One region of the Arthrobacter sp. AG367 genome, then DNA from elsewhere that is predicted to be linked to it. Evidence: predicted binding sites of a transcription regulator. Region 1 holds the regulator's gene; the other holds the start of a gene.
What was found. Region 1 encodes HrcA, which represses chaperone genes, less so after heat shock. Its sites were predicted from a motif close to TTNGCACTCGNNNNNNNCGAGTGCNAA; they were not measured.
Positions count from the first base shown of each region.

Region 1 (6,498 bases):
GTACGCCTACGGCGTGATGATGACCGGCAAGCTGCGCGAACTGATTCCCCGCCAGCAGTTCGAAGTGCCCATCCAGGCCGCGATCGGTTCCAGGATCATCGCCCGCGAAAGCATCCGCGCCATCCGCAAGGACGTGCTGGCCAAGTGCTACGGCGGTGACATCTCGCGGAAGCGCAAGCTGCTGGAGAAGCAAAAAGAAGGCAAGAAGCGCATGAAGATGGTGGGCACAGTGGAGGTGCCGCAGGAAGCGTTCATCGCCGCCCTGACCACCGACGAATCGAAGGACAAGGCCAAGAAGAAGTGACCACCGCACAGCGGGGGACCCGCTGATGCCCAGCGTTCTTCCCCTCGGCGACCCGGCGCCGTCGGACGGTCTGCTGCCTGCCCAGGCAGCGGACGGTGCGGTGGCCCGGGCTTTCGGGTTGTACGTCCACATCCCGTTCTGCGCTGTGCGCTGCGGCTACTGCGACTTCAACACCTACACCGCCACGGAACTTGGCGGCGGAGCGTCCCAGGACGCATACGCCCAGACCGCCGTGTCCGAGGTGTCGCTGGCGGCTGCTGTGCTGTCACGTTCAGGGCTGCCGGACCGGAAGCTCAGCACCGTCTTCTTTGGCGGCGGCACGCCCACGCTGCTGCCGGCCGATGACCTCGCCCTGATCCTCCGGGCCGCCATCGACCAATGGGGCATTGACGACGGCGCCGAGGTCACCACCGAAGCCAACCCCGATTCCGTCACGCCGGAGTCCCTTGCCGTCCTCAAGGACGCCGGGTTCACCAGGGTGTCCTTTGGGATGCAGTCCGCGGTTCCGCACGTGCTCAAGGTGCTGGACCGGACCCATACGCCCAGCCGGGTGCCGCAGGTGGTGCAGTGGGCGCGCGAGGCAGGACTGGCTGTCAGCCTGGACCTGATTTACGGGACGCCGGGGGAGTCGCTGGCCGACTGGCGGCACTCCCTCGAAACGGCGCTTTCCTACGGGCCGGACCACATCAGCGCCTACGCGCTGATCGTTGAGGAGGGCACCAAGCTGGCCGCGCAGATGCGCCGCGGCGAAGTCCCGGGAATCGACGACGACGACCACGCCGACAAGTACGAGCTCGCCGACCAGCTGATCACCGAAGCCGGACTTGGCTGGTACGAGGTCAGCAACTGGGCGCGGACTCCGGAGCAGGCCTGCCGCCACAACCTCGCATACTGGCGGGGTGACGACTGGTGGGGCATCGGCCCGGGCGCGCACTCACACATGGGCGGGGTCCGCTGGTGGAACGTTAAGCACCCGTCCGCTTACGCGAACCGGCTGTCGCAGGGGCTTTCGCCCGCCGCCGGCAGGGAAACCCTGGACGCGGAAACAAGGAACCTGGAGCGGGTCATGCTGGAGGCCCGCCTCCAGTCGGGACTGGATGTCTCAACGCTGAGTGCCGGGGGACGCCACGAGGTGGCCGGACTGATCGCAGCCGGCCTGGTTGATCCTGCTGCCGCATTCCGCGGACGCCTGGTCCTGACCCTCAAGGGCAGGCTCTTGGCAGACGCAGTAGTCCGCCGCATCCTGCCGGACTAGAGCCGGCCCGCGGGCAGTTGCCCTTACTTGATCCAGCGCAGGTTGTACTGGTAGCGGTGCGGCTGGCCCCGGTTGACGTGGATCCCTGCCGCGACGGAGAAGCACGTGAGCGCCACCCAGATCAGCGTGGCAATGACCGCGAAGATGTTCCCGACGTAGGGGACGAACACCAGGATGTTGGCCAGCACCGCGGCGATGGTGGGCGGCAGGCTGAAGTTCAGCGCTTCCTTGGATTCCTGGGCGGTAAATGGCCCGCGGTCACGGAAGATCAAGTAGATCAGCAGCGAGGGGACGCACCCCAGGATCCCGCCGAAGTGCGCCAGCGTCGCCCACTGGCGGTCTTCGCTGGCCGTAAGCGGCAGGGCGTTGGCGGGGACGCCATGGTACTCGGAACGGCCCTGGCCGTCCCTGTGATCACGTGCGTTTTCTGCCACAGTCTGTTCCTTCGAAGGTGCAAGTGGTGCTGACTACAATTCCGGCGCGGTGCGCAGTGCCTCAGGAAACAAGGAACCGCACTACCAAGAATACTGGTTCCCGGGACGCCGTCCGCCCTTCACGGCACGGTCAGGAAATCGATGACTTCCTCGACCCTGCCCAGCAGCGACGCTTCGAGGTCCGCGTACGTGCGCACGGCGCCCAGCAGCTTCTGCCATCCCAGGCCGACATCTTCCTTGGTGGCGTGGGGCCAGCCGAAGGCTTTCAGGATCCCCGTCTTCCAGTCCTGCCCGCGGGGCACGGCCGGCCATTTGTCGATGCCAAGGACAGCGGGCCGGATCGCCTGCCAGACGTCCACGTAGGGGTGACCGACGATCAGGACGTTGCCTGCGGCGCCCGGGGAGGCCATGACGGCATCCGCGATGCGGGACTCCTTGGAGTCAGGAACCAGGTGGTCCACCAGGACGCCAAGACGGCGGCCAGGCCCCGGCCTGAAGTCCGCGACGGCTGCGGCAAGGTCGTCAATGCCGTGCAGGGGCTCGACGACGATGCCCTCCACCCGGAGGTCGTCTCCCCAGACCTTTTCCACCAGTTCGGCGTCGTGCTTGCCTTCCACCCAGATCCGGCTGGCCTTGGCCACCTGGGCGCGTTGTCCGGCGACCCGAACGGACCCCGAGGCCGTCCTGCCCGCCGCGGGACCGGCAGCGGCCGGCCGGGGGGCGGGTGGCATCAGCCGGATCGGCCGGCCCTCCAGGAGGAAGCCGAACCCAAGGCGGAAGGAACGCGATTTTCCCCTGCGGTCCTCCAGCGCCACCACATGCATGCCGCCGGATTTCTCCACCCGGGTCACGGCACCCACCCAGCCCGACTGCACTTCCTCGAGCACCATGCCGCGCTCCACGGGGACCTCAGGCAGTTCCGTCCGTGCGGGAGCGGATATGCCGCGTGGGCCCCAGTTCCGGTAATCCATGGATTTGATCCGCCTAGCGCTAGTGTTCAACTCCGCAATTTCGCCCGGAGCGGTACCAATGCTAACAACGGGCCGAGGCATAATAGACTGTTAGCACTTAGGCATGTCGAGTGCTAACCCTGGGTTTGCATCGGGAGGGGCATGCGCCCCGAACCATGGATGGAGGTGGAGAGTGAGCGAGCCACGCAAGCTGGAAGTACTGCGGGCCATCGTGGAGGACTACGTCCACTCCCGCGAGCCGGTTGGGTCCAAGGCCCTGGTGGAGCGGCATCATCTTGGTGTTTCCAGCGCCACCATCCGCAATGACATGGCCGCACTGGAGGACGAGGGGCTGATCACCGCCCCGCACACCAGTGCCGGCCGGATTCCCACGGACAAGGGCTACCGGCTCTTTGTGGACCAAATCTCGGCTGTCAAGCCGCTCTCGGCCGCCGAACGCCGCGCCATCCAGTCCCTGCTCGAAGGCGCGGACGACCTCGACGACGTGCTGGAGAGGACCGTCCGGCTGCTGTCGCAGCTGACCAACCAGGTTGCCGTGGTGCAGTATCCGCACCTGAGCAGGGCACTGGTCCGGCACATCGAATTCGTCCTGCTCGCCCCGCGCAAGGTCCTCGTCGTCCTGATCGCCAACAGCGGCAAGGTGGAGCAGCGGGTGATCGACGTCGGGCAGGACCTTGGCGACGACGCACTGGCCGAACTGCGCACCCGGTTCCTCGGTGCACTGGGCGGAACACCGCTGCGCCAACTGGCCCAGGCGCTGCCCGCCGTCGTCGCCGCCACCCCGCACCCGCAGCGGCAGGCGGCACACGCATTGGCGCTCGGACTGGAGGGCCTGGCGCAAAACAGCCGGGAGGACCGGATGGTCATGGCCGGCACCGCCAATCTGGCCAGGTCCAACGTCGACTTCCCCCTCAGCATCGGCCCGGTGCTCGAGGCGCTGGAGGAACAGGTGGTGATGCTGCGGCTGTTGAGCGAAATGGCCCAGGACCACCGCGGCGTCGCTGTCAGCATCGGACGGGAGAACCCGTACGACGGCCTTGCCGAGGCCTCCGTGGTGGCCACTGCCTACGGTCCGGACAGCTCGGCGAAAGTAGGCATCCTCGGGCCCACCCGGATGGATTACCCCACCACCATGGCCGCCGTCAGGGCAGTGGCGCGCTACCTTTCCAGGATTTTGGGGCCCTGACTCTTGGCCGCCGGAGCGCGCTTCGGCCGGAAAGCAAGAGCCGGGCCGCCCAACTGAACGCAGTACAACAAGGAAGAGATACGAACTTTGAGCAGCCACTATGACGTCCTTGGAGTCTCACCCGAAGCGACGGGTGAAGAAATCAAAAAGGCCTACCGCAAGCTGGCCCGCACCCTTCACCCGGACGTAAACCCCGGTGCGGACGCATCGGAACGGTTCAAGGCAGTAACTCACGCCTACGAGGTGCTTTCGGACCCCCAGAAGCGCCGGATCTACGACACCACCGGCAATGAGAACGGCACCGACAACGGTTTCGGCGGCGCAGGCTACGCGGGCCAGGGCTTCGCGTTCCAGGATATTTTCGACACCTTCTTCGGCGCCGGCGGCACGTCCGGTCCGGCTTCCCGTGTCCGCCGCGGCCAGGATGCCCTGATCAGCGTACGGATCGACCTCCGCGACGCCGTGTTCGGCGTGAACAAGAAACTCGAAGTGGACACCGCCGTGGTCTGCCCCACCTGTGACGGATCCTGTTGCCGCCCCGGCACCCATCCGGAACGCTGCGACATCTGCGGCGGCAGCGGACAGGTCCAGCGGGCCGTCCGCTCCATCCTCGGCCAGGTCATGACGGCCGCCCCCTGCGGCACCTGCGAAGGTTTCGGCACCGTCATCAAGGATCCCTGCAACGAGTGCAGCGGCCAGGGCCGTATCCGCAGCCGCCGGTCGCTGACCATCAAGGTCCCTGCCGGTGTGGCCACCGGAACCCGGATCCAGCTCTCCGGCCAGGGCGAGGCCGGCCCCGCGGGCGGTCCGGCCGGCGACCTGTACGTGGAGATCCGCGTCAACAATGACGCCACCTACGTGCGGGAGGGCGACGACCTGCACGCCACCCTGCACATCCCCATGACGGCAGCCGCCCTGGGCACGGATGTCAGCCTGGAAACCTTCGACGGCACGCAGGAGATCGACGTCAAGCCCGGTACCCAGTCGGGGGAGATCATCACCCTGCGCGGCCTCGGCGTCACCCACCTGAGGGGCTACGGCCGCGGCGACCTGAAGGTCCACCTCCAGGTGGACACCCCGGCCAAGCTCGACCCCGCGCAGGAGGACCTCCTGCGCCAACTGGCCAAGCTCCGTGGTGAACAGATCACCGAGGGCAAGCTCGCTGCCAGCGGCGGCATGTTCGCCAAGCTCCGGGACCGGCTCGGTAACCTGTAGCGGTGAGCAACCCCGTCTTCTTCACGCCCCCCGGTTCGCTGGCCGGGATGGCGGCCGGCCAACTCTTTGTCCTCGACGGGGCGGAGGCGCGGCATGCCGTCACCGTCAAACGGCTGTCTCCCGGCGAAGCGGTGGACATCGTCGACGGCGCCGGCACCCGGATGACCGGGAAGGTGGTGTCCGCCGCTCCCTCCGCACTCGAGGTGGAATGCGGGACGCTGACCGTCGAAGACAGGCCGGACGTCCGGCTGGTGCTGGTCCAGGCCCTCGCCAAGGGGGACCGCGACGAGCTGGCCATCGAGACGGCCACGGAACTGGGCATCGACGCCGTCATACCCTGGCAGTCCGAACGGTCAATCGTCCGCTGGAAGGGCGACCGCGCAGCCCGGGCCCATGCCAAATGGGAATCCTCCGTGGCCGCGGCCGCCAAGCAGGCACGGCGCGCCTGGATCCCCGAAGTGCGGTCCGCCGTCGACACTGCCGGGCTTTCCGCTGCCGTGGAAGCTGCCGACCTCGCTGTCATCCTGCATGAGGACGCCGTTCGGCCGCTGCGCACCGTCCTTGAAGCATGGCAAGGGAAAGCAGGCTCCGGACCCCGGGAAATCCTGCTCATCGTCGGTCCGGAGGGCGGCATCAGCCAGCGGGAGGTAACCAAACTCTGCGATAAGGGCGCCGTGACCGCCCTCCTGGGGCACCATGTCCTGCGGTCCTCCACAGCCGGCCCGGCCGCCGTCGTGCTTGCCAGCGACGTCCTTGGCCGGTGGACGGCTACCGGACCTTAAAGGACCTCGTGTCCTCGTTCCGGTCCGGTTCCCCGCCGGAGCCGGCCTGGGCCACCCGCAGCATGTAATCGCCCGGCGGAAGGTTCAGGGCCAGGGTGAAGACGCCGGCCTGCCCCTGTTCGGACGCAGCCGTGGTTTCACCCGCCAGGAACGGTGCTTTGCTGCCGCCGTCCGTAGACTGCAGGATCTGCCAGCGGAGCTTCGCCCCGGGCGATGTGCTGCGGCCGGTGATCTTCACGCTCCCGCCGGGCACTTCGGCGTTCTCCTGGGGATCAATGATCCAGACGGGCGCCACCAGGCCCGCGGCGCGGGTCATCAGGGCCCCGAGCTGCACTTTGCCGAAGGCCACGT
Region 1 covers NZ_VIVE01000001.1:583,582-590,079, reverse strand. Annotated here, with positions in the region: gene lepA (translation elongation factor 4) at 1-304, shown strand, start outside; gene hemW (radical SAM family heme chaperone HemW) at 330-1,559, shown strand; gene FB478_RS02685 (DUF4870 domain-containing protein) at 1,583-1,993, opposite strand; gene FB478_RS02680 (DUF3097 domain-containing protein) at 2,113-2,964, opposite strand; gene hrcA (heat-inducible transcriptional repressor HrcA) at 3,137-4,150, shown strand; gene dnaJ (molecular chaperone DnaJ) at 4,238-5,365, shown strand; gene FB478_RS02665 (16S rRNA (uracil(1498)-N(3))-methyltransferase) at 5,368-6,147, shown strand; gene FB478_RS02660 (GerMN domain-containing protein) at 6,134-6,498, opposite strand, start outside.

Region 2 (6,498 bases), on a different contig from region 1:
GTGCTGGGAACGGCCGGCGGGATCGTCCTGGGCGACGTGCTGGCCCGGCCCCTGACCCGCAGCCTGGCAAGCAACGAGCGGCGCCGGGCGCGCCGCCGCTAGATCTGGCCGACCGGGAGCTTTTTCTCGGCCTGGAAGACGTCCTCCACGCGGCCCTGCGCCCAGTAACCGGAGAGGGACACCTGCCGGCGGTCCAGGCCGCGCTGCTTGAAGAAGATTTCGCGGAGGGCCTTCATATAGCCGCGTTCGCCATGTGCAAACACATCCACGGTGCCGGTGGGCCATTCGGCCTCCGCCACCGCCCTGACCAGCAGGTCGCTGGCACCTGCCGGTGTGCCGTTGCGGGCCAGCCAGGTAATCTCCAGCCCGGCAGGGGCGGAAACAGGCTGGATGTCGGCCTCGGAACCTACCTCCAGGAAGGCAAGCCCGGTTGCCTCCGCGGGCAGGGCCTCGATGCATGCGGCGATGGCAGGAAGCGCTGCCTCATCACCGGCGAACAGGTACCAGTCGGCCTCGGGGTTGGGGTTGTAGGCGCCGCCGGGTCCGGTGAAGGTCAGTGTCTCGCCCGGCTGTGCCCCTGCCGCCCATGGACCCGCCAGGCCCTCGTCGCCGTGGACCACGAAGTCGATGGCGAGTTCGCTCGCCTCCGGATCCACCCAGCGCAGCGTATAGGTGCGGGTGAACGGCCACTGCTCGCGCGGCATGGTTTCCCGGACGGCCCACAGGTCCAGCGGGGAGGGGTAGTCAACCCCGGGCTGCGGGAAAACGATCTTCACGTACCGGTCCACGAAGCCGTTGTTGGCGAAGTCGCTGAAGCCCTCCCCGCCGGCCACGATCCGGACCATGTGCGGGGACAGCTGTTCCTTGCGCAGCACGGTCAGGGTGACCTGGGGGCGGCTCTTCTTCGTGGCGCTGGTGGCGGCGGGGACGGTGCTCATAAGGCAAGCCTAAGCTAGGGTGACGGCGGGAGTTCCCAGGTTACGGCCGTTGCACCCTGTTCGCGCAACAGTTGGTTCACCCGGCTGAATGGCCTGGAGCCAAAGAACCCGCGGGAGGCGGACAGCGGGCTGGGGTGCGGGCTGATGACGGCGGGGGCGCCTGCCAGCAGCGGCTGGAGGCCCTCCGCCTCCTTGCCCCACAACACCGCCACCAAAGGCATCCTGGACCCATCCGCGGCCCGGCGGCATGCCAGGGCGGTGACGGCCGCCGTCGTAATGTCCTCCCAGCCTTTGCCCCGGTGGGACCCAGCAGATCCTGCCCTGACCGTGAGTACCCGGTTCAGGAGCAGCACGCCCTGCTCCGTCCATGCCGACAGGTCGCCATGGACGCGCGGCGGAATGCCGAGGTCCGATTCGAGTTCGCGGTAGATGTTCACCAGGCTGCGGGGGAGGGGGCGCGTGCGGGCATCGACGGAAAACGACAGCCCGACTGCGTGCCCCGGGGTGGGGTAAGGGTCCTGGCCCACGATGAGGACCTTGACGCCGGCGAGCGGCTGGCGGAAGGCGCGCAGGACGTTCGACGGCGGCGGCAGGAGTTGGTGCCCGGCCGCCTCTTCAGCAGCCAGGAAGGCCAGGACCGACCGGAGCTTGCCCTCCACTCCCTGCAGTGCCGTGGCCCAGTCCGGCGCCATGAGCTCCGCCAGGGGCAGGTCAGCCAGGTCAGCGAAGCGGGTGCCGTCCGCCGGGTCCTGCTGCAGCTCGAACAGCGCATCCGATTCAAACATCGTTCCATTCTTGCAGGCCGTCGGGGGACGCCCGCCCGCGGCACCGGGCCGGTGCAGGCGCGGGGCGCGAATGACACCCGTGTTATTCGACCGGTAGCATGGGGGTAAGACATTTACCGTAACCAGCGAAGGAGTGTGCCGTGGCGGAACCGGCCCGGGAACACCTGCCGGAGCAGGATCCACGGAAGTCCCTTTTGGCGGATTTCACCCTCCGTGAGTCCTCCCTCTCCGAGCGCGAACAGCAGATGCTGGCCCTGGAACGGCAATGGTGGAAGTACGCAGGGGCCAAGGAGCAGGCCATCCGCGACCTCTTTGACCTCTCCGCGACCCATTACTACCAGCTCCTGAACGCACTGATCGACCGCGAGGATGCGCTGGCACACGATCCCATGCTGGTGAAGAGATTGCGTAGACTACGTACGTCGCGCCACCGTGCGCGCACTGCCCGGCGCATGGGATCCGACGCTTAACAACCCCCAGGCCGGGACAACAGCCGCAATCAACAAGGATGTCCTTCCACCATGACCAGATACGCCCGCGATGAATTCGACAAGGTCCCGGAGGCCGCGTCGCGACAAGGTGTCCACCGGACGGCCTCGGCCCCGTCCCGGGTGCGGCTGTGGCCCATCCTGGTAGTGGGGATGGCGGCCCTTGCCATAGGGCTGGTGTCCTTCCTGATCCTTCCCAAGCTGGGATTCAGCGCCACCGCGAGCCAGGCATCGGCGAGCGTGGAGTCAGCTCCGCTGGCCGGAACCGGAACCACCCCATCGGCCACGCAGGCATCCGCGCCTCCTGCTTCGCCGTCTCCGTCTGCTTCGTCTGAACCAACCCAAAGCAGTGACCCGGAGCCCCAGGCCACACCTTCCGCCACCCGGGAGGCAGCCGTCGACAGGACGCAGGCAGTGGCGGTTTACAACGCGGCAGGCACGGCAGGGCTGGCCAGCCGGGTGGCCGGAACCGTCCAGGCGGACGGATGGCGCCTCGGCCAGGTAGGCAACTGGTCCGGCGCCCCGCAGAAGTCCTCCGTGATCTTCTACTCCGGCCCCCAGCAACTGGCAAACGCACAGGCGCTTGCCGGGCTGCTCAACATCCCCACCGTGGTGAACAGCACCGAATTCCAGGTGCCGCTCGTGGTGGTGCTTGGCGCCGGATACCGCTAGCCGCACCCGCTCCGCCCACGGCTGCATAACCCCAACGGAAAGAGTTGTTCATCATGGCACTGGGAACCGTCAAATGGTTCAACGCTGAAAAGGGCTATGGCTTCATCACCGTTGACGGCTCCGGTGATGACGTTTTTGTCCACTGGTCCGCGATCCAGGGGGAGGGCTACCGCGCACTGGATGAGGGGCAGAGGGTGCAGCTGGAAGTCGGGGAGGGCGAAAAAGGTCCCCAGGCAGAAAACGTCCGGCCCGCCCAGTGATGCCGTTTTACCGTTTCCCGGTCCGCGGCCGAGCGGCGCTGGCCGTTTCCCTGGGGGCAGTCCTCGCGGTCACAGCATGTTCGGGCGCCGGCGGCAACGCCAGGGTGGACCCGGTCGAAGCCTCCGGCGATGGCGTCCTCCGGGTGGGCCTGATCCTGGACAACACCGGCGGCAATGCCTTCCTTAATGCGCCCCAGCTGGCGGCCGCCAAGCTGGCCATCCAGGAAATCAACGCCGCCGGCGGACACAAAGGCCGGCCGGTGGAGCTGCTGCCGGCGCATCCGGACCAGGAAGCCGCAGGCCAGGCCAAGGACCTGGTGGCCGCCAAGGCGGACGTGGTCATTGGACCCACCGATTCCAGCCACGCGGCCGGGGCCGTGGACATCCTGTCCCACGCACGCATACCCCTCATCTCGCCGGCCAACACCGCTGCCGCCCTCTCCGGGATCGCCAGCGGAGGCTACTACTTCCGCACGGCCGCGGCCGACGTCGCGCAAGGTCCTGTGCTGGCCAAACTCGCCAAGGACGCCGGGGCCGCCAGCATCACCGTGGTGTACCAGGAAGGTGCCTACGGCAAGGACCTGTCGGCTGCCGTCACGAAAGCCGCGCAACAGTCCGGCCTGACGGTCCTGCCCGGAGCGGCCTTCAAGCCCGGCGCCGCCGCCGAAGCCGCACGCTCCGCAGCCAAGGCCAGCCCTGACGCCGTGGTCCTGGTTGCCCGGGAAGGGGCGCAGGGCGCGTTGGCCGAGCTGAACAACTCCGGCCTCAGGGGTTCAAAAATTCTCCTCAGCGATGGCGCCTTTGCCCGCTACGGATCAGGGCTCGCCTCCCGGGCCCTGGACGGCGCCCGCGCCGTCGTCCCGGGCCAACTGCCCACCGCCGCCTTCCAGGGAAAGCTCCTGGCCGTTGATCCTTCCCTGAAGGACGTCTCGTATGCTGCTGAAACCTACGACGCCGTGACCCTGGCGGCCCTGGCGGCGGCAAGGGCCCAGGACGATGCCGGACGCTCCATCGCCGCCAACCTGGTTCCGGTTTCGGGTGGCGCCGCATCAGGCAGGACCACATCCCAGGGGATGCCCTCCGCAGGGACGCCTGCCCCGGGGGCAACGGCCCCGCCCGCCCCGTGCCTGACGTACAAGGAGTGCCTGGGCGGCCTTGCTGCCAATCCGGACATCAATTACGACGGCGAGTCAGGACCGGTTGCCTTCGACTCCAACGGGGATATCACCACCGCCGTTTTCTCCGTATTCACCTACGGTCCCGAGAACAACCCCACCCCCACCGGCCGGGAGACGGCCGGACATTCAAGCTGATCGCCCTGGGCGAAGCCGCTGCCCCTACCCGCCCGTCCGGCGTCTTTTCGCTTGCACTCTCACCTGGGGAGTGCTAATTATTGAGTTAGCACTCTGACGTACCGACTGCTAAAGCAAAGCCTGGTTCCGGCCGGCGGCGCGGGGCACCGGACGAGGAGCGAAAGAAACACCTCACTTCAGTGAGATCCCCTCCCGGAGGCATACAGAGGCCGCCGTCAAAGGATCGTCCGTCGCGGGCACTGCAGCGAAGGTTCATTCTTAACGACTGTCCCGAAAGGACTACTGCCGTTATGGCCAAGATCATTGCATTTGATGAAGAGGCACGCCGCGGCCTTGAGCGTGGCCTGAACACCCTCGCCGACGCCGTTAAGGTCACCCTCGGCCCGCGTGGACGCAACGTCGTCCTCGAAAAGAAGTGGGGCGCCCCCACGATCACCAACGATGGTGTTTCCATCGCCAAGGAGATCGAGCTGGACGATCCTTACGAGAAGATCGGCGCTGAGCTGGTCAAGGAAGTTGCCAAGAAGACCGACGATGTTGCCGGCGACGGCACCACCACGGCCACCGTCCTGGCACAGGCCCTGGTCAAGGAAGGCCTGCGCAACGTTGCCGCCGGCGCCGACCCGCTGTCCCTCAAGCGCGGCATCGAGAAGGCCGTCGAGGCTGTCACCCGCGAACTCCTGGCTTCCGCCAAGGAAATCGAAACCAAGGAAGAGATCGCGGCCACCGCCTCCATCTCCGCCGGTGACGACGAAATCGGTGCCCTCATCGCCGAAGCCCTGGACAAGGTGGGCAAGGAAGGCGTTATCACGGTCGAGGAGTCCAACACCTTCGGCCTGGAGCTCGAGCTCACCGAAGGCATGCGCTTCGACAAGGGCTACATCTCCGCCTACTTCGTCACGGACGCCGAGCGCCAGGAAACGGTCCTTGAGGATCCGTACATCCTGATCGTCAACTCCAAGATCTCCAACGTCAAGGAACTGGTTGCTGTCCTGGAAAAGGTCATGCAGTCCAACAAGCCGCTGCTGATCATTGCCGAGGACATCGAGGGCGAGGCCCTGGCCACCCTGATCGTCAACAAGATCCGTGGCACCTTCAAGTCTGTCGCCGTCAAGGCTCCGGGCTTCGGCGACCGCCGCAAGGCCCAGCTGGCCGACATCGCCGTCCTCACCGGCGGCCAGGTCATCTCCGAAGAGGTTGGACTCAAGCTGGAGAACGCCGGCCTGGAACTCCTGGGCCAGGCCCGCAAGGTTGTTGTCACCAAGGAGGAGACCACCATCGTTGAAGGTGCCGGCGACGCCGACCAGATCGCCGGCCGCGTTTCCCAGATCCGCGCCGAGATTGAGAATTCGGACTCCGACTACGACCGCGAGAAGCTGCAGGAGCGGCTGGCCAAGCTGGCCGGCGGCGTTGCAGTCATCAAGGCCGGTGCCGCCACCGAGGTTGAGCTCAAGGAGCGCAAGCACCGCATCGAGGACGCAGTCCGCAACGCCAAGGCTGCAGTTGAAGAAGGCATCGTGGCCGGTGGCGGCGTGGCCCTCATCCAGGCCGGTGCCAAGGCATTCGCCAACCTGCAGCTCTCCGGCGACGAAGCAACCGGCGCCAACATCGTCCGCGTTGCCATCGACGCCCCGCTGAAGCAGATCGCCTTCAACGCCGGCCTCGAGCCGGGCGTCGTGGTGGACAAGGTCCGCGGCCTGCCCGCAGGCCACGGCCTGAACGCAGCCACCGGCGAATACGTCGACCTGCTGGCTGCCGGCGTCAACGACCCCGTCAAGGTAACCCGCTCTGCCCTGCAGAACGCGGCTTCCATCGCTGGCCTGTTCCTCACCACCGAAGCAGTGGTGGCTGACAAGCCGGAGAAGAACGCCGCCCCCGCAGGCGGAGACGACATGGGCGGCATGGGAGGCATGGGCGGCTTCTAAGCCCTCCTGCCGGGACCTCTCCCGCCAACCGCAAAGTGCGGCCCCCTCGTTTGCGAGGGGGCCGCACTTTTGTGCCGGAGGTTTTGTTCCCGGCCACGGATGCGGCCTGTGCCGGCT
Region 2 covers NZ_VIVE01000009.1:99,634-106,131, reverse strand. Annotated here, with positions in the region: gene FB478_RS18670 (threonine/serine exporter ThrE family protein) at 1-102, shown strand, start outside; gene FB478_RS18665 (siderophore-interacting protein) at 99-938, opposite strand; gene FB478_RS18660 (uracil-DNA glycosylase) at 953-1,723, opposite strand; gene FB478_RS18655 (DUF3263 domain-containing protein) at 1,864-2,193, shown strand; gene FB478_RS18650 (LytR C-terminal domain-containing protein) at 2,245-2,883, shown strand; gene FB478_RS18645 (cold-shock protein) at 2,937-3,143, shown strand; gene FB478_RS18640 (ABC transporter substrate-binding protein) at 3,143-4,456, shown strand; gene groL (chaperonin GroEL) at 4,747-6,381, shown strand.
Region 2: groL (chaperonin GroEL) is a predicted target of HrcA. The motif match lies at 4,542-4,568, and genes of this name have one in related genera.